DNA from 3 places in the Paenibacillus sp. FSL R5-0914 genome. Region 1 is predicted to be linked to each of the others. Evidence: a T-box and tRNA genes for the amino acid it is inferred to sense, from the RefSeq annotation. Region 1 holds a T-box; the other regions hold tRNA genes.

Region 1 (6,196 bases):
GTCTATATTCGCCACAAAGTAAACGAGCCCGGTCAAAGAGAATACATCTCCTTGAGCACGAGGCTCGTTATTTTCGCGGGCGAAATATAAAGACTATATTTCCCGCATAAACAGAAGTTCTCTGTTTACACTTGTGCCGCTAGTATATGCTGTTTTGGGACAGGTAATGCAGATTTACACTTCAATATGGATACCGATGGATTTACCACCGACATCTACCGTTTCAAAAGCGTGTTCTCCGCCAAAATCAACCGTAGTCACAAGTACATTGTCTCGCAATACATTCTCAAAGGCTGTAACTGCTGCTTTAAGCTCATCGTCTACACTCAGCGTGAGTGCGATCCGTTTCTCGATCGGCAGATCCAAACGTTTACGGTAATCTTGAACCGCACGAATGATCTCACGAACCCAGCCTTCTTGTTCAAGCTCAGGTGTGATTTCGGTATTGAGCGCAACCGTAATTCCATATCCGGAAGCTGCGGCGAAACCTGCTTTAGCTTCTTTTTCAACGAGTAGCTCTTCAGAAGTGATCACCAGTTCTTCTCCCTCTGGCGTCGCAATCGCGATTGAGCCATCTTGCACCGCTTTGCGGGTAGAGTCACTGTCCAAAGCTTTTAGGAAGCCTTGCAGGAAGCCGACGTTTTTACCGTATTTTTTACCGGCAACTTTAAGATTCAGCTTGAGTGTGAAGTCAACAAATCCACTATCGCTAGTCTCTAGCACGATGTTCTTGATGTTGATCTCGTCTTTGATGATCTCTTCATACTCAGCCAAATGGAAGTCACGGTTCATCGAAACGATCAGCTCAGACAGCGGTTGACGATTCTTAATGCCTGTTTCGTTACGCACGTTACGCGCCAGCTCAACGATTTGTCTCGCACTTTCCATATCCTCTTCCAGCTCTTTATCGATCAAGCTCTCATCAGCAACCGGATAATCTGCTAAATGCACACTTTCTCCGCCGCCAAGGTTCGTGAAGATATCTTCAGACAACATCGGTGTAAATGGAGCCATCAAAGACGCTGTCTTCAAAAGCACATGGGTCAGTGTACGGTAAGCATCCAGCTTATCTTCACCTAGACCACTACCCCAGAAACGATCACGGGAACGACGGATATACCAGTTACTCAGCTCATCTATAAAGTTCTCAATACCTTTGGATGTATTCACGAAGTCATTAACTGCAAGTCCTTTGTCTACCAAAAGAATCAAGCTGTTCAGACGGGACAAAATCCAGCGGTCCAGCTTATGTTCCGATACTTTAAAAGGATGATCGGCAGGATCATAACCATCGATGCCTGCATAAAGCGTCAAGAACGCATGCGTATTCACCAGTGTATCTACAACTTTGGATTTGGTTTCCCCTACAAGGCCACGAGAGAAACGTTTGTTATTCCACGGTGCACTATCGGATAGAATCGCCCAACGGAAAGCATCCGTGCCGTAATCGTTCATGATATCCCAAGGATCAATAACATTGCCTTTTGATTTGGACATTTTTTGACCATTCTCATCAAGGATATGACCGTGAGCAATAACAGCTTTATATGGAGCTTTACCTTTAAACAAGGTAGATACAGCTAGTAAGCTGTAGAACCATCCACGTGTCTGGTCGATCCCTTCACAGATCATATCCGCTGGATATTGATCATTCAGCTTATCCTCGTTCTCAAATGGATAATGACTTTGCGCAAATGGCATCGAACCACTATCGAACCAAACATCGATAACTTCTGGTGTGCGAACCATCTCTGCGCCTTCGCTGAAAGGACTGCGTAGCTTGATCTTATCTACAAAAGGCTTATGCAGCTCGATATCCTCAGGAACATCACCAATCGCCATCGCTCTTAGTTCTTCAATGCTGTGTGGAGCGAACTCTTTGCCCGTTTCTTGACATACCCAAACATTAAGCGGTGTGCCCCAGTAACGATTACGGCTGATATTCCAGTCCACCAGTTCATCCAGGAACTTCCCGAAACGTCCTTCACGTACATGATCAGGATACCAATCTACACTGTTGTTGTTAGCAATCAGCTGATCTTTGATCGCTGTAGTGTTGATGAACCAGCTGTCTGTTGCGTAGTACAAGAGTGGTGTATCACAACGCCAGCAGAACGGATAGCTGTGCTCGTATTTTTCTTTGCCGTAAAGCAGTCCTTTTTCAGACAAAGCTTTAACGATATCCAAATCGCAATCTTTCACGAAGCGTCCAGCAAAATCAGACACTACATCCGTATACTTACCGGAATTATCAACCACGTTCACGAAGCTGATGCCGTTCTCGCGGCAAGTCTTATAGTCATCTTCACCATGCGCTGGTGCCATGTGTACGATCCCAGTACCACTGGAATCTGTAACGAAGGAAGCACCTACGATGACATTGCTTTTCTCTGCCTTGATGTATCCGAATGGAGGAGCGTAGGTTTTGCCGATAAACTCGGAACCTTTATGTGTAGAAAGGACTGTGTGCTCGCCTTTCATTACTTCCTCCACCAAATTTTTGGCAACAATGTAGATACCGTCTTCTTGTTGTACACGTACATAATCCATGTCAGGGTTCATGGCTAACGCCATATGTGCTGGCAGCGTCCAAGGTGTAGTCGTCCAAGCTAGTACGTAGTCTCCACTGTCATCCAGTTTGAACTTTGCAGTCGCACTGAGATCCTTGACGGTCTTGTAGCCTTGGGCTACTTCATGGGAGCTTAGGGTAGTCTGACAGCTTGGGCAGTAAGGACTAACACGGTGTCCGCGGTAGAGCAACCCTTTGTCATGCACAGTAGCCAAGATGTTCCACACGCTCTCGATATACGTGTTATCCAAAGTTACGTAAGGATTATCTAGATCCGTCCAGTATCCGATACCCTCTGTAAACTCGCGCCATTGCTTCTCATAACCGAAGACGCTGTCTTTACATTCCTGAATGAATTTTTCTACGCCATATTCCTCGATCTCTTGTTTGCCGGAGATGCCAAGCTTCTTTTGTACGCCTAGTTCTACTGGCAAACCGTGTGTATCCCAGCCCGCTTTACGTACCACGCGGTAACCTTTCATCGTTTGGTAACGACCGATGAAATCCTTGATTACACGGCCCAGTACGTGCCCGATATGCGGTGCACCGTTCGCTGTTGGAGGACCTTCGTAAAATACATAGTTCGGACGTCCTTCACGATTCTCCATCGATTTACGGAACGTATTTTCGTCGCTCCATTTCTTCAATATGCGGACATCTCTTGCCCGTGCTTTTTCTTTGACATCTACTTTTTGCATGTGATGGTCAATCCTTTCATGGTTTAGTCTTTAAAGCTCTTTTCGATCCTTGGGCAGTCTGATTCAGCTCTTGCCTTCGGTACCCGAGCCGCGATCCCGCAGGGCAGCACTGGCTCGGGGTGCCACATGGAGCGGCGAGTGAAACGTCGGTCTGCTCTAGCAATGAAGGCCCCGCAGGCGAACCCGCCAGGGGAGCCTAAGAAGGGCCGTTCCTTCAGCCACATGAGTCCGTTCGCTTCCACCACCGTACCCGTTTGCACGAGGCTTTACATTGCGGGTGTCCAGAGGGCGGCAGCCCTTTGGGGTCCCTCTTAGAAAGGGGGATGGCCACCCCGGAACAACAAAATAAGCGTCATCTCACCCCCAAAGGGGCGAGACAACGCTCGCGATACCACCCTAATTCTGCGCATGAGCACATCCTTAAGGGGAGTGTATTCAGCACAATCTCAGTCCTGCGCGTAAATCTCATGCACAGGTCCGGTGTAACGTCCGGCGGACGGCTAAGCTTACGCACGATCAACGCTTCAGCTTAACTTCTAGGGGAAGATCTTCCGGCAGGGTTCGAACAATCGGCTCTCAGCAATCGCCGACTCTCTGGAGAACGTTACCTTGTCGTACTTGTCCCGTCATCGAATACATATAAACATTATACAGATATGTTCTATTTATAGACTTTTTAAGTCTAAATGTCAACAACCGCTAGCCAAATCCGCAATTAGGAGTATACCTGTGCAGGCGGAATACTTTATTATGATCGATTTTAGCGGAAAATAAAAATAGAGGGAATAACTCCCTCTATTTAACCGATTATAGCATGAAATTATAAATTAGAGGGAATTCCCCCCTATAAATTCAAGCAGCATTCATTCATCATAATGCATTAGAACGATGTAGAACATCATCCTTAAAGGTTACGTTCTCGCTTGCCTCACGACTCTCCAAGGCATTCCAGTCATCTTGTGACAACAGCTCGAGCTGTGCTTCCACCAATGTGCGGAAACGAGTGCGATAGATTGAAGCTTGCTTACGCAATTCTTCAGTCTCAATAGCAACCTTACGGGATTTGGATAACGCTTCGTTAATAATCCGATCCGCGTTCTTTTCCGCTTCCTTGATAATGAGCTGCGATTCCTTCTTGGAGTTGTTCTTCACATCATCCGCCGCTTCCTGAGCGACTAAGATCGTTTTCGATAAACTCTCTTCAATATTCACAAAATGATCTAAACGCTCTTGAATGGACAAAAGCTGATTCTGCAGCTCTTTGTTCTCACGGATGACACTTTCGTAATCCTTAATTACTTGATCCAGAAATTCGTTGACCTCGTCCTCATCATAACCGCGAAGTCTCCGAGAGAACTCCTTGTTATGTATATCGAGCGGTGTTAATGGCATGCTGTGCACCTCCTAGAAATTTCGGACCTTCTAAGTCTCTGAACCATACCTGCGCAGCAGACAAAGAAGAAAGACTGTACTTCAAGTAAAGGCAGAGGATGTATCGACGTTCCAACTGCCATTCATGGTTCGCCTCTTTTATAAAATATCGGCGTCCTGCTTTAAAAATGTTTGATTCCCTCGAAATAATCAATTTCGACAAGTAAAGCCGGATTCCTGCAAGGGATTCACACAAATTTACCAACCTGAACACGGTATCGGCCCTTTTTCGTCAAACTACCAACCTCTAGAACCTTGAATCGACCAAATCCTTGAATAGATACCATGTCACCATCTTTAAGTCCGCAGGAAGGGTCTTCTTCCACTTTCCAATTTACCCGAACGCGCCCAGCCTTGATGGGAGCAAGAATTTTGCTTCGACTAAGCCGTGTTACATCTGCGGCTATGCCATCCAATCGTAGGGACGCTACAGTCAAATCCATCATTTCCAGCTTCACCTCACTATTACGCAAGGCAGAAAGTGGCAATACCTCCGTGCTCACCTGTATTCGGTGTACTCCAGTTAAATTCATGTCTAAATAATCTGCAATATCTGCAGCTACTACCACATGACAACCATCGTCCAGAACATGAATATCACCGATTTTTCCACGTTTTACTCCAAGACCCAGAATAGAGCCCATGTAGTCCCCATGCTCTAACGCCAGAAACTTTTGCTCACCAGAGGTTATCGCAAGAACGCTCAGCTCCATGTCCTCATGATCCAGATCACGGTAATCAGGCGCAATGAGTGCTCGCTTCCGCTCTGCCTCAGGGTGGCCGCCTTCCCATCTAACGATAACATCTGGATGTCGATTGACGAGACTTTGCAGAATAAATCCTTGGCGCGGATCTAGAAATTCGGTCAGTTTCGTCTCATGATATTCTTCAGCATGGGTAACCCATTCCCAAGCCTTGTCCACAAATTGTCTTTCATCGGGATGAAAATGCCCGTAAACTTCTGTCTTCATCACTTCTGCCTAAAAAATTAAGTGCAGAATGGATTTGAGTCCACCTGCCGCAAATTCCAAGACGAATAGTGCAATGATCGGGGAAATATCAAGCGTACCAAAGAGTGGCGGAATAAATCGACGAAATGGTGTCAAATACGGCTCAACAAGCTTGCTCAGCAGTTCTCCGATAAAGTTCTCACGAACGTTTGGTAACCACGACATCAGTACGTAGAAAATAATCATGTAAAAATAAATATTAAACAGCATATCAATAATGTAATCAATTTGGGGCAAAGCTCATTCACCTCATTCTGTTATAGTCTGGATCGTCACCTAGGATTTCCGTAATGGCACCTTGAATTTCAACGGTATCTGGCGTGCACATAAATATATTGCCCCCAATTTTAGAGATTCCTCCCCCAAGGGCATAAACGGTTCCACTTAAAAAATCAATAATTCTCATTGCCTGATCATTACGGACACGCTGAAGATTGATTACTACCGTCCGGTGAGAACGGAGATGGTCCGCAATTTCCTGAGCCTCA
Region 2 (6,196 bases), 1.8 Mb from region 1:
TCAAACATGCAAAGAGCATTGGATTAAATAGCAGTCAGATGTAGGCGCTAACCAAATGGAGATATAGGAGGGATCAACATGCTAAGAATGTTAGCTATAGGAGTACTGGTCATATCGGTTGTATTGTTAAGTGTAATTGTATTCCGGAAAAAACTTGGCTTTGGATGGCTTAGTCTGTTCGGAGCTCATTTGGTACTGGCTGCGCTCGCGATATATGTAGTGAATTTCTCGGGTTTAATCACACAAGTTCATATTCCCCTGAATCCCGCAACCATAGGCGCAGTAACGGTTCTTGGTCTTCCAGGCGTAGTAATGTTAATAGGATTAAGAATTATTTTGTTTTAATGCTTGACGTGAGTTTGAAAAATATGATACATTAAGTCTCGCCCCTTTGGACAAGATGTTGATTAACAACTTGCTGAAACGGTAAGCGAAAAAAAGAAATTAAAAAAACGCTTGACGAAAACAAAGGTGCTGTGATATATTATAAAGGTCGCTGCTGACAAGCAACGACAACGAAAGATGAGACATTGATCTTTGAAAACTGAACAACGAGTGAGTGGGAAATCACGAAAGTGAAATCCAAAATTAGAGAATTAATTTTCTCGTCAGATGTTTCAAAATGAGCATATCGCTCTTTTCAATACTAATTGGAGAGTTTGATCCTGGCTCAGGACGAACGCTGGCGGCGTGCCTAATACATGCAAGTCGAGCGGAGTTACTTTGAAAGCTTGCTTTCAAAGTAACTTAGCGGCGGACGGGTGAGTAACACGTAGGCAACCTGCCCCTTAGACTGGGATAACTACCGGAAACGGTAGCTAATACCGGATAATTTCTTTTTTCTCCTGAAGAAAGAATGAAAGACGGAGCAATCTGTCACTGAGGGATGGGCCTGCGGCGCATTAGCTAGTTGGTGGGGTAACGGCCCACCAAGGCGACGATGCGTAGCCGACCTGAGAGGGTGAACGGCCACACTGGGACTGAGACACGGCCCAGACTCCTACGGGAGGCAGCAGTAGGGAATCTTCCGCAATGGACGAAAGTCTGACGGAGCAACGCCGCGTGAGTGATGAAGGTTTTCGGATCGTAAAGCTCTGTTGCCAGGGAAGAACGTCCGGTAGAGTAACTGCTACCGGAGTGACGGTACCTGAGAAGAAAGCCCCGGCTAACTACGTGCCAGCAGCCGCGGTAATACGTAGGGGGCAAGCGTTGTCCGGAATTATTGGGCGTAAAGCGCGCGCAGGCGGTCATTTAAGTCTGGTGTTTAAACCTTGGGCTCAACCTGAGGTCGCACTGGAAACTGGGTGACTTGAGTACAGAAGAGGAAAGTGGAATTCCACGTGTAGCGGTGAAATGCGTAGATATGTGGAGGAACACCAGTGGCGAAGGCGACTTTCTGGGCTGTAACTGACGCTGAGGCGCGAAAGCGTGGGGAGCAAACAGGATTAGATACCCTGGTAGTCCACGCCGTAAACGATGAGTGCTAGGTGTTAGGGGTTTCGATACCCTTGGTGCCGAAGTTAACACAGTAAGCACTCCGCCTGGGGAGTACGGTCGCAAGACTGAAACTCAAAGGAATTGACGGGGACCCGCACAAGCAGTGGAGTATGTGGTTTAATTCGAAGCAACGCGAAGAACCTTACCAGGTCTTGACATCCCTCTGAATCCACTAGAGATAGTGGCGGCCTTCGGGACAGAGGAGACAGGTGGTGCATGGTTGTCGTCAGCTCGTGTCGTGAGATGTTGGGTTAAGTCCCGCAACGAGCGCAACCCTTAACTTTAGTTGCCAGCAGGTTAAGCTGGGCACTCTAGAGTGACTGCCGGTGACAAACCGGAGGAAGGTGGGGATGACGTCAAATCATCATGCCCCTTATGACCTGGGCTACACACGTACTACAATGGCCGGTACAACGGGAAGCGAAGCCGCGAGGTGAAGCCAATCCCATCAAAGCCGGTCTCAGTTCGGATTGCAGGCTGCAACTCGCCTGCATGAAGTCGGAATTGCTAGTAATCGCGGATCAGCATGCCGCGGTGAATACGTTCCCGGGTCTTGTACACACCGCCCGTCACACCACGAGAGTTTACAACACCCGAAGTCGGTGGGGTAACCCGCAAGGGAGCCAGCCGCCGAAGGTGGGGTAGATGATTGGGGTGAAGTCGTAACAAGGTAGCCGTATCGGAAGGTGCGGCTGGATCACCTCCTTTCTATGGAGAATCGTCTTCTGCAATGAAGACATTCAAATCGGAAGTTAAACTTCCACAATAGAACCTTAGGGTTCGAACACTCACTCGTGTTCAGTTTTGAAAGAGCAAGTCTCTTTCGTATGCGTTTGGTGGCGATAGCGGAGGGGTTCCACACGTACCCATCCCGAACACGACCGTTAAGCCCTCCAGCGCCGATGGTACTTGGACCGAAGGGTCCTGGGAGAGTAGGACGCCGCCAAGCGGACAACCATTCTTTGGTTGATTCACAATGTTATATATGTTATATGGGCTTTTAGCTCAGTTGGTTAGAGCGCACCTCTGATAAGGGTGAGGTCGGTGGTTCGAGTCCACCAAGGCCCACCATATAACTTTATATCTTTTATGGGGCCATAGCTCAGCTGGGAGAGCGCCTGCCTTGCAAGCAGGAGGTCAGCGGTTCGATCCCGCTTGGCTCCACCATAATTTTTAATTCAATACCTTCTTTAAACATTGATCCTTGAAAACTGGATACCGAAACGAATTTGCGTTTTAGAACATCTTTTAGCAACTTGTGCAAACAAGTAAATGTTATTAGTGAGATTTTTCTTAGGAAAAATCAAGGTTAAGCTAATAAGAGCACACGGAGGATGCCTAGGCGCCAGGAGCCGACGAAGGACGTGGCGAACAACGAAACTGCCTCGGGGAGCTGTAAGCAAGCTTTGATCCGGGGGTGTCCGAATGGGGAAACCCAGCTGTGGTAATTCGCAGTTACTCATCTCTGAACACATAGGAGATGTAGAGGCAGACCAGGGGAACTGAAACATCTAAGTACCCTGAGGAAGAGAAAACAATAGTGATTCCGTCAGTAGCGGCGAGCGAACGCGGAACAGCCTAAACCTAAGAGCTTGCTCTTAGGGGTTGTGGGACGTCTCACATGGAGTTACAAAGGAATATGGTAGGTGAAGAGGTCTGGAAAGGCCCGCGATAGAGGTAAAAGCCCTGTAGCCTAAACTGTGTTCTCTCCGAGACGGATCCCGAGTAGTGCGGGGCACGTGAAACCCCGTATGAATCCAGCAGGACCATCTGCTAAGGCTAAATACTACCTGGCGACCGATAGTGAAACAGTACCGTGAGGGAAAGGTGAAAAGCACCCCGGAAGGGGAGTGAAATAGAACCTGAAACCGTGTGCTTACAAAAAGTCAGAGCCCTATTTATGGGTGATGGCGTGCCTTTTGTAGAATGAACCGGCGAGTTACGTTTAACATGCAAGGTTAAGTCGAGAAGACGGAGCCGCAGCGAAAGCGAGTCTGAATAGGGCGATTGAGTATGTGGACGTAGACCCGAAACCGTGTGATCTACCCCTGTCCAGGGTGAAGGTGCGGTAACACGCACTGGAGGCCCGAACCCACGCATGTTGAAAAATGCGGGGATGAGGTGGGGGTAGCGGAGAAATTCCAATCGAACTCGGAGATAGCTGGTTCTCCCCGAAATAGCTTTAGGGCTAGCCTCGGTATAAGAGTAGTGGAGGTAGAGCACTGATTGGGTGCGGGGTCCGCAAGGATTACCAAGCTCAGTCAAACTCCGAATGCCATATACTTATTGCCGGGAGTCAGACAGTGAGTGCTAAGATCCATTGTCAAAAGGGAAACAGCCCAGACCATCAGCTAAGGTCCCCAAGTGTGTGTTAAGTGGGAAAGGATGTGGAGTTGCACAGACAACCAGGATGTTGGCTTAGAAGCAGCCACCATTGAAAGAGTGCGTAATAGCTCACTGGTCGAGTGACTCTGCGCCGAAAATGTAACGGGGCTAAACACACCACCGAAGCTATGGCTAGATACGTATGTATCTGGGGTAGGGGAGCGTTGTATGTGGGTTGAAGGTGTACCGTAAGGAGCGCTGGACAGCATACAAGTGAGAATGCCGGTATGAGTAACGAAAAGATCAGTGAGAATCTGATCCGCCGAAAGCCCAAGGTTTCCTGAGGAAGGCTCGTCCGCTCAGGGTAAGTCGGGACCTAAGGCGAGGCCGAAAGGCGTAGTCGAAGGACAACAGTTTGAAATTACTGTACCACCGTAATCCGCTATGAGCGATGGGGTGACGCAGGAGGGTAGTGACGCGGACTGATGGATATGTCCGTCTAAGCAGTGAGGCTGATGTGTAGGCAAATCCGCACATCATTAAGGCTGGGCTGTGATGGGGAGCGAAAATTACAGTAGCGAAGGTCATGATCTCACACTGCCAAGAAAAGCCTCTAGCCAGGAGAAGGTGCCCGTACCGCAAACCGACACAGGTAGGCGAGAAGAGAATTCTAAGGCGCGCGGAAGAACTCTCGTTAAGGAACTCGGCAAAATGACCCCGTAACTTCGGGAGAAGGGGTGCCCCGGTAGTGTGAATAGCACGAGGGGGCCGCAGTGAAAAGGCCCAAGCGACTGTTTAGCAAAAACACAGGTCTGTGCGAAGCCGCAAGGCGAAGTATACGGGCTGACGCCTGCCCGGTGCTGGAAGGTTAAGGGGAGTGGTTAGGGGTAACCCGAAGCTATGAACCGAAGCCCCAGTAAACGGCGGCCGTAACTATAACGGTCCTAAGGTAGCGAAATTCCTTGTCAGGTAAATTCTGACCCGCACGAATGGCGTAACGACTTGGGCGCTGTCTCAACGAGAGATCCGGTGAAATTTTAATACCTGTGAAGATGCAGGTTACCCGCGACAAGACGGAAAGACCCCATGGAGCTTTACTGCAGCTTGATATTGAATTTGGGTACGATCTGTACAGGATAGGTGGGAGCCGTAGAAATCGGAGCGCAAGCTTCGGTGGAGGCGCCGTTGGGATACCACCCTGATCGTATCTAGGTTCTAACCTAGTACCCTTACCGGGTACGGGGACCGTGTCAGGCGGGCAGTTTGACTGGGGCGGTCGCCTCCTAAAGAGTAACGGAGGCGTTCCAAGGTTCCCTCAGAATGGTTGGAAATCATTCGAAGAGTGCAAAGGCATAAGGGAGCTTGACTGCGAGACCTACAAGTCGAGCAGGGACGAAAGTCGGACTTAGTGATCCGGTGGTACCGCATGGAAGGGCCATCGCTCAACGGATAAAAGCTACCCTGGGGATAACAGGCTTATCTCCCCCAAGAGTCCACATCGACGGGGAGGTTTGGCACCTCGATGTCGGCTCATCGCATCCTGGGGCTGAAGTAGGTCCCAAGGGTTGGGCTGTTCGCCCATTAAAGCGGTACGCGAGCTGGGTTCAGAACGTCGTGAGACAGTTCGGTCCCTATCTGTCGTGGGCGCAGGAAATTTGAGAGGAGCTGTCCTTAGTACGAGAGGACCGGGATGGACGTACCGCTGGTGCACCAGTTGTTTCGCCAGAAGCATGGCTGGGTAGCTACGTACGGACGGGATAAGCGCTGAAAGCATCTAAGCGTGAAGCCCCCCTCAAGATGAGATTTCCCAATTAGTAAGACCCCTTGAAGACGACGAGGTAGATAGGTTGGAGGTGGAAGTGCAGTAATGCATGGAGCTGACCAATACTAATCGGTCGAGGGCTTATCCTATACTTAATACGCAAATTCAATTCGGATTCAGTTTTCAGGGAGTCAAATTCCTGTTTGGATTGCTGTGGTACTGATATCGTTTGGAGAGATACCCAAGTGGCTATAAGGGGACCCTCTGCTAAGGGGTTAGACTGCGTAAGCGGTGCGTGGGTTCGAATCCCACTCTCTCCGCCATTTTCAATCCATAGCATTTCTAATTATTGTGGCGGTGTAGCTCAGCTGGCTAGAGCGTACGGTTCATACCCGTGAGGTCGGGGGTTCGATCCCCTTCGCCGCTACCATAATACCTGGAGGCTTAGCTCAGCTGGGAGAGCATCTGCCTTACAAGCAGAGGGTCGGGGGTTCGATCCCCTCAGCCTCCACCATTATTACTTTTTTAGAATTACTTTTTACACCGTGCCGGTGTAGCTCAACTGGTAGAGCAACTGACTTGTAATCAGTAGGTTGGGGGTTCAAGTCCTCT
Region 3 (6,196 bases), 980 kb from region 1:
CTTGTAAGGCAGATGCTCTCCCAGCTGAGCTAAGCCTCCATATCTATGGGACCCTCTAAGGGTAAGTACAAGTAAAAGTTGGTGACCCGTATGGGATTCGAACCCATGTTACCTCCGTGAAAGGGAGGTGTCTTAACCCCTTGACCAACGGGCCTTGCAAATCTGTGGAGCTCTCAACCGGATTCGAACCGGTGACCTCTTCCTTACCATGGAAGCACTCTACCTGCTGAGCTATGAGAGCATGGCTCCCCGAACAGGACTCGAACCTGTGACAACTCGATTAACAGTCGAGTGCTCTACCAACTGAGCTATCAGGGAATATCCGCTTGGCAACGTCCTACTCTCCCAGGACCCTTCGGTCCAAGTACCATCGGCGCTGGAGGGCTTAACGGTCGTGTTCGGGATGGGTACGCGTGGAACCCCTCCGCTATCGCCACCAAACGGGCATTTACAGCGTAAATGCTCAGGCTTAATCGCCTGAAAACTGAATCCGAATTGAATTTGCGTCTTAAGTATAGGATAAGCCCTCGACCGATTAGTATTGGTCAGCTCCATGCATTACTGCACTTCCACCTCCAACCTATCTACCTCGTCGTCTTCAAGGGGTCTTACTAATTGGGAAATCTCATCTTGAGGGGGGCTTCACGCTTAGATGCTTTCAGCGCTTATCCCGTCCGTACGTAGCTACCCAGCCATGCTCCTGGCGGAACAACTGGTGCACCAGCGGTACGTCCATCCCGGTCCTCTCGTACTAAGGACAGCTCCTCTCAAATTTCCTGCGCCCACGACAGATAGGGACCGAACTGTCTCACGACGTTCTGAACCCAGCTCGCGTACCGCTTTAATGGGCGAACAGCCCAACCCTTGGGACCTACTTCAGCCCCAGGATGCGATGAGCCGACATCGAGGTGCCAAACCTCCCCGTCGATGTGGACTCTTGGGGGAGATAAGCCTGTTATCCCCAGGGTAGCTTTTATCCGTTGAGCGATGGCCCTTCCATGCGGTACCACCGGATCACTAAGTCCGACTTTCGTCCCTGCTCGACTTGTAGGTCTCGCAGTCAAGCTCCCTTATGCCTTTGCACTCTTCGAATGATTTCCAACCATTCTGAGGGAACCTTGGAACGCCTCCGTTACTCTTTAGGAGGCGACCGCCCCAGTCAAACTGCCCGCCTGACACGGTCCCCGTACCCGATTAGGGTACTAGGTTAGAACCTAGATACGATCAGGGTGGTATCCCAACGGCGCCTCCACCGAAGCTTGCGCTCCGATTTCTACGGCTCCCACCTATCCTGTACAGATCGTACCCAAATTCAATATCAAGCTGCAGTAAAGCTCCATGGGGTCTTTCCGTCTTGTCGCGGGTAACCTGCATCTTCACAGGTATTAAAATTTCACCGGATCTCTCGTTGAGACAGCGCCCAAGTCGTTACGCCATTCGTGCGGGTCAGAATTTACCTGACAAGGAATTTCGCTACCTTAGGACCGTTATAGTTACGGCCGCCGTTTACTGGGGCTTCGGTTCATAGCTTCGGGTTACCCCTAACCACTCCCCTTAACCTTCCAGCACCGGGCAGGCGTCAGCCCGTATACTTCGCCTTGCGGCTTCGCACAGACCTGTGTTTTTGCTAAACAGTCGCTTGGGCCTTTTCACTGCGGCCCCCTCGTGCTATTCACACTACCGGGGCACCCCTTCTCCCGAAGTTACGGGGTCATTTTGCCGAGTTCCTTAACGAGAGTTCTTCCGCGCGCCTTAGAATTCTCTTCTCGCCTACCTGTGTCGGTTTGCGGTACGGGCACCTTCTCCTGGCTAGAGGCTTTTCTTGGCAGTGTGAGATCATGACCTTCGCTACTGTAATTTTCGCTCCCCATCACAGCCCAGCCTTAACGATGTGCGGATTTGCCTACACATCAGCCTCACTGCTTAGACGGACATATCCATCAGTCCGCGTCACTACCCTCCTGCGTCACCCCATCGCTCATAGCGGATTACGGTGGTACAGTAATTTCAAACTGTTGTCCTTCGACTACGCCTTTCGGCCTCGCCTTAGGTCCCGACTTACCCTGAGCGGACGAGCCTTCCTCAGGAAACCTTGGGCTTTCGGCGGATCAGATTCTCACTGATCTTTTCGTTACTCATACCGGCATTCTCACTTGTATGCTGTCCAGCGCTCCTTACGGTACACCTTCAACCCACATACAACGCTCCCCTACCCCAGATACATACGTATCTAGCCATAGCTTCGGTGGTGTGTTTAGCCCCGTTACATTTTCGGCGCAGAGTCACTCGACCAGTGAGCTATTACGCACTCTTTCAATGGTGGCTGCTTCTAAGCCAACATCCTGGTTGTCTGTGCAACTCCACATCCTTTCCCACTTAACACACACTTGGGGACCTTAGCTGATGGTCTGGGCTGTTTCCCTTTTGACAATGGATCTTAGCACTCACTGTCTGACTCCCGGCAATAAGTATATGGCATTCGGAGTTTGACTGAGCTTGGTAATCCTTGCGGACCCCGCACCCAATCAGTGCTCTACCTCCACTACTCTTATACCGAGGCTAGCCCTAAAGCTATTTCGGGGAGAACCAGCTATCTCCGAGTTCGATTGGAATTTCTCCGCTACCCCCACCTCATCCCCGCATTTTTCAACATGCGTGGGTTCGGGCCTCCAGTGCGTGTTACCGCACCTTCACCCTGGACAGGGGTAGATCACACGGTTTCGGGTCTACGTCCACATACTAAATCGCCCTATTCAGACTCGCTTTCGCTGCGGCTCCGTCTTCTCGACTTAACCTTGCATGTTAAACGTAACTCGCCGGTTCATTCTACAAAAGGCACGCCATCACCCATTAATAGGGCTCTGACTTTTTGTAAGCACACGGTTTCAGGTTCTATTTCACTCCCCTTCCGGGGTGCTTTTCACCTTTCCCTCACGGTACTGTTTCACTATCGGTCGCCAGGTAGTATTTAGCCTTAGCAGATGGTCCTGCTGGATTCATACGGGGTTTCACGTGCCCCGCACTACTCGGGATCCGTCTCGGAGAGAACACAGTTTAGGTTACAGGGCTTTTACCTCTATCGCGGGCCTTTCCAGACCTCTTCACCTACCATATTCCTTTGTAACTCCATGTGAGACGTCCCACAACCCCTAAGAGCAAGCTCTTAGGTTTAGGCTGTTCCGCGTTCGCTCGCCGCTACTGACGGAATCACTATTGTTTTCTCTTCCTCAGGGTACTTAGATGTTTCAGTTCCCCTGGTCTGCCTCTACATCTCCTATGTGTTCAGAGATGAGTAACTGCGAATTACCACAGCTGGGTTTCCCCATTCGGACACCCCCGGATCAAAGCTTGCTTACAGCTCCCCGAGGCAGTTTCGTTGTTCGCCACGTCCTTCGTCGGCTCCTGGCGCCTAGGCATCCTCCGTGTGCTCTTATTAGCTTAACCTTGATTTTTCCGCAGGAAAATATCATACAATGACATTTCTTTTGGAATCATCTCACTAATAACATTTACTTGTTTACACAAGTTGCTAAAAGATGTTCTAAAACGCAAATTCGTTTCGGTATCCAGTTTTCAAGGATCAATGTTTAAAGAAAGTATTGAATTAAAAATTATGGTGGAGCCAAGCGGGATCGAACCGCTGACCTCCTGCTTGCAAGGCAGGCGCTCTCCCAGCTGAGCTATGGCCCCATAAAAGATATAAAGTTATATGGTGGGCCTTGGTGGACTCGAACCACCGACCTCACCCTTATCAGAGGTGCGCTCTAACCAACTGAGCTAAAAGCCCATATAACATATATAACATTGTGAATCAACCAAAGAATGGTTGTCCGCTTGGCGGCGTCCTACTCTCCCAGGACCCTTCGGTCCAAGTACCATCGGCGCTGGAGGGCTTAACGGTCGTGTTCGGGATGGGTACGTGTGGAACCCCTCCGCTATCGCCACCAAACGTATATGAAAGAGACTTACTCTTTCAAAACTGAACACGAGTGAGTGTTCGAACCCGAAGGTTCTATAATGGAAGTTTAACTTCCGATTTGAATGTCTTCATTGCAGAAGACGATTCTCCATAGAAAGGAGGTGATCCAGCCGCACCTTCCGATACGGCTACCTTGTTACGACTTCACCCCAATCATCTACCCCACCTTCGGCGGCTGGCTCCCTTGCGGGTTACCCCACCGACTTCGGGTGTTGTAAACTCTCGTGGTGTGACGGGCGGTGTGTACAAGACCCGGGAACGTATTCACCGCGGCATGCTGATCCGCGATTACTAGCAATTCCGACTTCATGCAGGCGAGTTGCAGCCTGCAATCCGAACTGAGACCGGCTTTGATGGGATTGGCTTCACCTCGCGGTTTCGCTTCCCGTTGTACCGGCCATTGTAGTACGTGTGTAGCCCAGGTCATAAGGGGCATGATGATTTGACGTCATCCCCACCTTCCTCCGGTTTGTCACCGGCAGTCACTCTAGAGTGCCCAGCTTAACCTGCTGGCAACTAAAGTTAAGGGTTGCGCTCGTTGCGGGACTTAACCCAACATCTCACGACACGAGCTGACGACAACCATGCACCACCTGTCTCCTCTGTCCCGAAGGCCGCCACTATCTCTAGTGGATTCAGAGGGATGTCAAGACCTGGTAAGGTTCTTCGCGTTGCTTCGAATTAAACCACATACTCCACTGCTTGTGCGGGTCCCCGTCAATTCCTTTGAGTTTCAGTCTTGCGACCGTACTCCCCAGGCGGAGTGCTTACTGTGTTAACTTCGGCACCAAGGGTATCGAAACCCCTAACACCTAGCACTCATCGTTTACGGCGTGGACTACCAGGGTATCTAATCCTGTTTGCTCCCCACGCTTTCGCGCCTCAGCGTCAGTTACAGCCCAGAAAGTCGCCTTCGCCACTGGTGTTCCTCCACATATCTACGCATTTCACCGCTACACGTGGAATTCCACTTTCCTCTTCTGTACTCAAGTCACCCAGTTTCCAGTGCGACCTCAGGTTGAGCCCAAGGTTTAAACACCAGACTTAAATGACCGCCTGCGCGCGCTTTACGCCCAATAATTCCGGACAACGCTTGCCCCCTACGTATTACCGCGGCTGCTGGCACGTAGTTAGCCGGGGCTTTCTTCTCAGGTACCGTCACTCCGGTAGCAGTTACTCTACCGGACGTTCTTCCCTGGCAACAGAGCTTTACGATCCGAAAACCTTCATCACTCACGCGGCGTTGCTCCGTCAGACTTTCGTCCATTGCGGAAGATTCCCTACTGCTGCCTCCCGTAGGAGTCTGGGCCGTGTCTCAGTCCCAGTGTGGCCGTTCACCCTCTCAGGTCGGCTACGCATCGTCGCCTTGGTGGGCCGTTACCCCACCAACTAGCTAATGCGCCGCAGGCCCATCCCTCAGTGACAGATTGCTCCGTCTTTCATTCTTTCTTCAGGAGAAAAAAGAAATTATCCGGTATTAGCTACCGTTTCCGGTAGTTATCCCAGTCTAAGGGGCAGGTTGCCTACGTGTTACTCACCCGTCCGCCGCTAAGTTACTTTGAAAGCAAGCTTTCAAAGTAACTCCGCTCGACTTGCATGTATTAGGCACGCCGCCAGCGTTCGTCCTGAGCCAGGATCAAACTCTCCAATTAGTATTGAAAAGAGCGATATGCTCATTTTGAAACATCTGACGAGAAAATTAATTCTCTAATTTTGGATTTCACTTTCGTGATTTCCCACTCACTCGTTGTTCAGTTTTCAAAGATCAATGTCTCTCATTTCGTCGTCGTTGTTTGTCAGCGGCGACCTTTATAATATATCACAGTGTTTCGTTGTTTGGCAAGTCTTTTTTTTGAAAAAGTTTTTTTCAACTTTTCTTGCCTTCCGCTTCCCTTTTACACAAGCAAAAGGAGCGCGAGATATAATTTATCACGAGCACTCCTTTTTAGTCAAGCTATTTTATTAAAAAATCTTAAATTCATATAAGACTCTTGCATTTACCGCTTATCCTTAGTGTTTATACTGAGAAGAACGTCCACCCCACGCATACTTGGAAAGCTCTTTCTGAGGAGCAAAACGAGCATACATACGAAATACAGTCTTATATCTATTGGCGATGGCATGCCTGATATTTTGGTCCAAGCGCTGATCGCTCAAATCTAACAGCATCTCATCAAGTTCTTTCCGCAAAACATAATCCAGTTCCTTGCATTCTTT

The links. The T-box of region 1 lies ahead of ileS (isoleucine--tRNA ligase). A T-box ahead of a tRNA ligase gene usually reads a tRNA of that ligase, here a tRNA-Ile.
Region 2: it encodes a tRNA-Ile, which carries the amino acid that the T-box ahead of ileS (isoleucine--tRNA ligase) is inferred to sense. The anticodon was not compared.
Region 3: it encodes a tRNA-Ile, which carries the amino acid that the T-box ahead of ileS (isoleucine--tRNA ligase) is inferred to sense. The anticodon was not compared.

The regions. Positions count from the first base shown of each region.
Region 1 is NZ_JBBORH010000001.1:2,575,589-2,581,784, reverse strand. It holds gene ileS (isoleucine--tRNA ligase) at 175-3,267, opposite strand; T-box leader at 3,632-3,906, opposite strand; gene MKX60_RS11285 (DivIVA domain-containing protein) at 4,138-4,659, opposite strand; gene MKX60_RS11280 (YlmH family RNA-binding protein) at 4,887-5,669, opposite strand; gene MKX60_RS11275 (YggT family protein) at 5,679-5,918, opposite strand; gene MKX60_RS11270 (cell division protein SepF) at 5,953-6,196, opposite strand, start outside.
Region 2 is NZ_JBBORH010000001.1:772,637-778,832, reverse strand. It holds gene MKX60_RS03290 (DUF2508 family protein) at 1-44, shown strand, start outside; gene MKX60_RS03285 (pro-sigmaK processing inhibitor BofA family protein) at 88-345, shown strand; rRNA gene MKX60_RS03280 (16S ribosomal RNA) at 648-2,205, shown strand; rRNA gene rrf (5S ribosomal RNA) at 2,330-2,446, shown strand; tRNA gene MKX60_RS03270 (tRNA-Ile) at 2,492-2,568, shown strand; tRNA gene MKX60_RS03265 (tRNA-Ala) at 2,589-2,664, shown strand; rRNA gene MKX60_RS03260 (23S ribosomal RNA) at 2,805-5,733, shown strand; tRNA gene MKX60_RS03255 (tRNA-Ser) at 5,816-5,907, shown strand; tRNA gene MKX60_RS03250 (tRNA-Met) at 5,938-6,014, shown strand; tRNA gene MKX60_RS03245 (tRNA-Val) at 6,023-6,098, shown strand; tRNA gene MKX60_RS03240 (tRNA-Thr) at 6,132-6,196, shown strand, end outside.
Region 3 is NZ_JBBORH010000001.1:1,599,292-1,605,487, reverse strand. It holds tRNA gene MKX60_RS06995 (tRNA-Val) at 1-39, opposite strand, end outside; tRNA gene MKX60_RS06990 (tRNA-Glu) at 80-154, opposite strand; tRNA gene MKX60_RS06985 (tRNA-Thr) at 166-241, opposite strand; tRNA gene MKX60_RS06980 (tRNA-Asn) at 243-318, opposite strand; rRNA gene rrf (5S ribosomal RNA) at 325-441, opposite strand; rRNA gene MKX60_RS06970 (23S ribosomal RNA) at 516-3,444, opposite strand; tRNA gene MKX60_RS06965 (tRNA-Ala) at 3,615-3,690, opposite strand; tRNA gene MKX60_RS06960 (tRNA-Ile) at 3,711-3,787, opposite strand; rRNA gene rrf (5S ribosomal RNA) at 3,833-3,949, opposite strand; rRNA gene MKX60_RS06950 (16S ribosomal RNA) at 4,074-5,631, opposite strand; gene MKX60_RS06945 (hypothetical protein) at 5,990-6,196, opposite strand, start outside.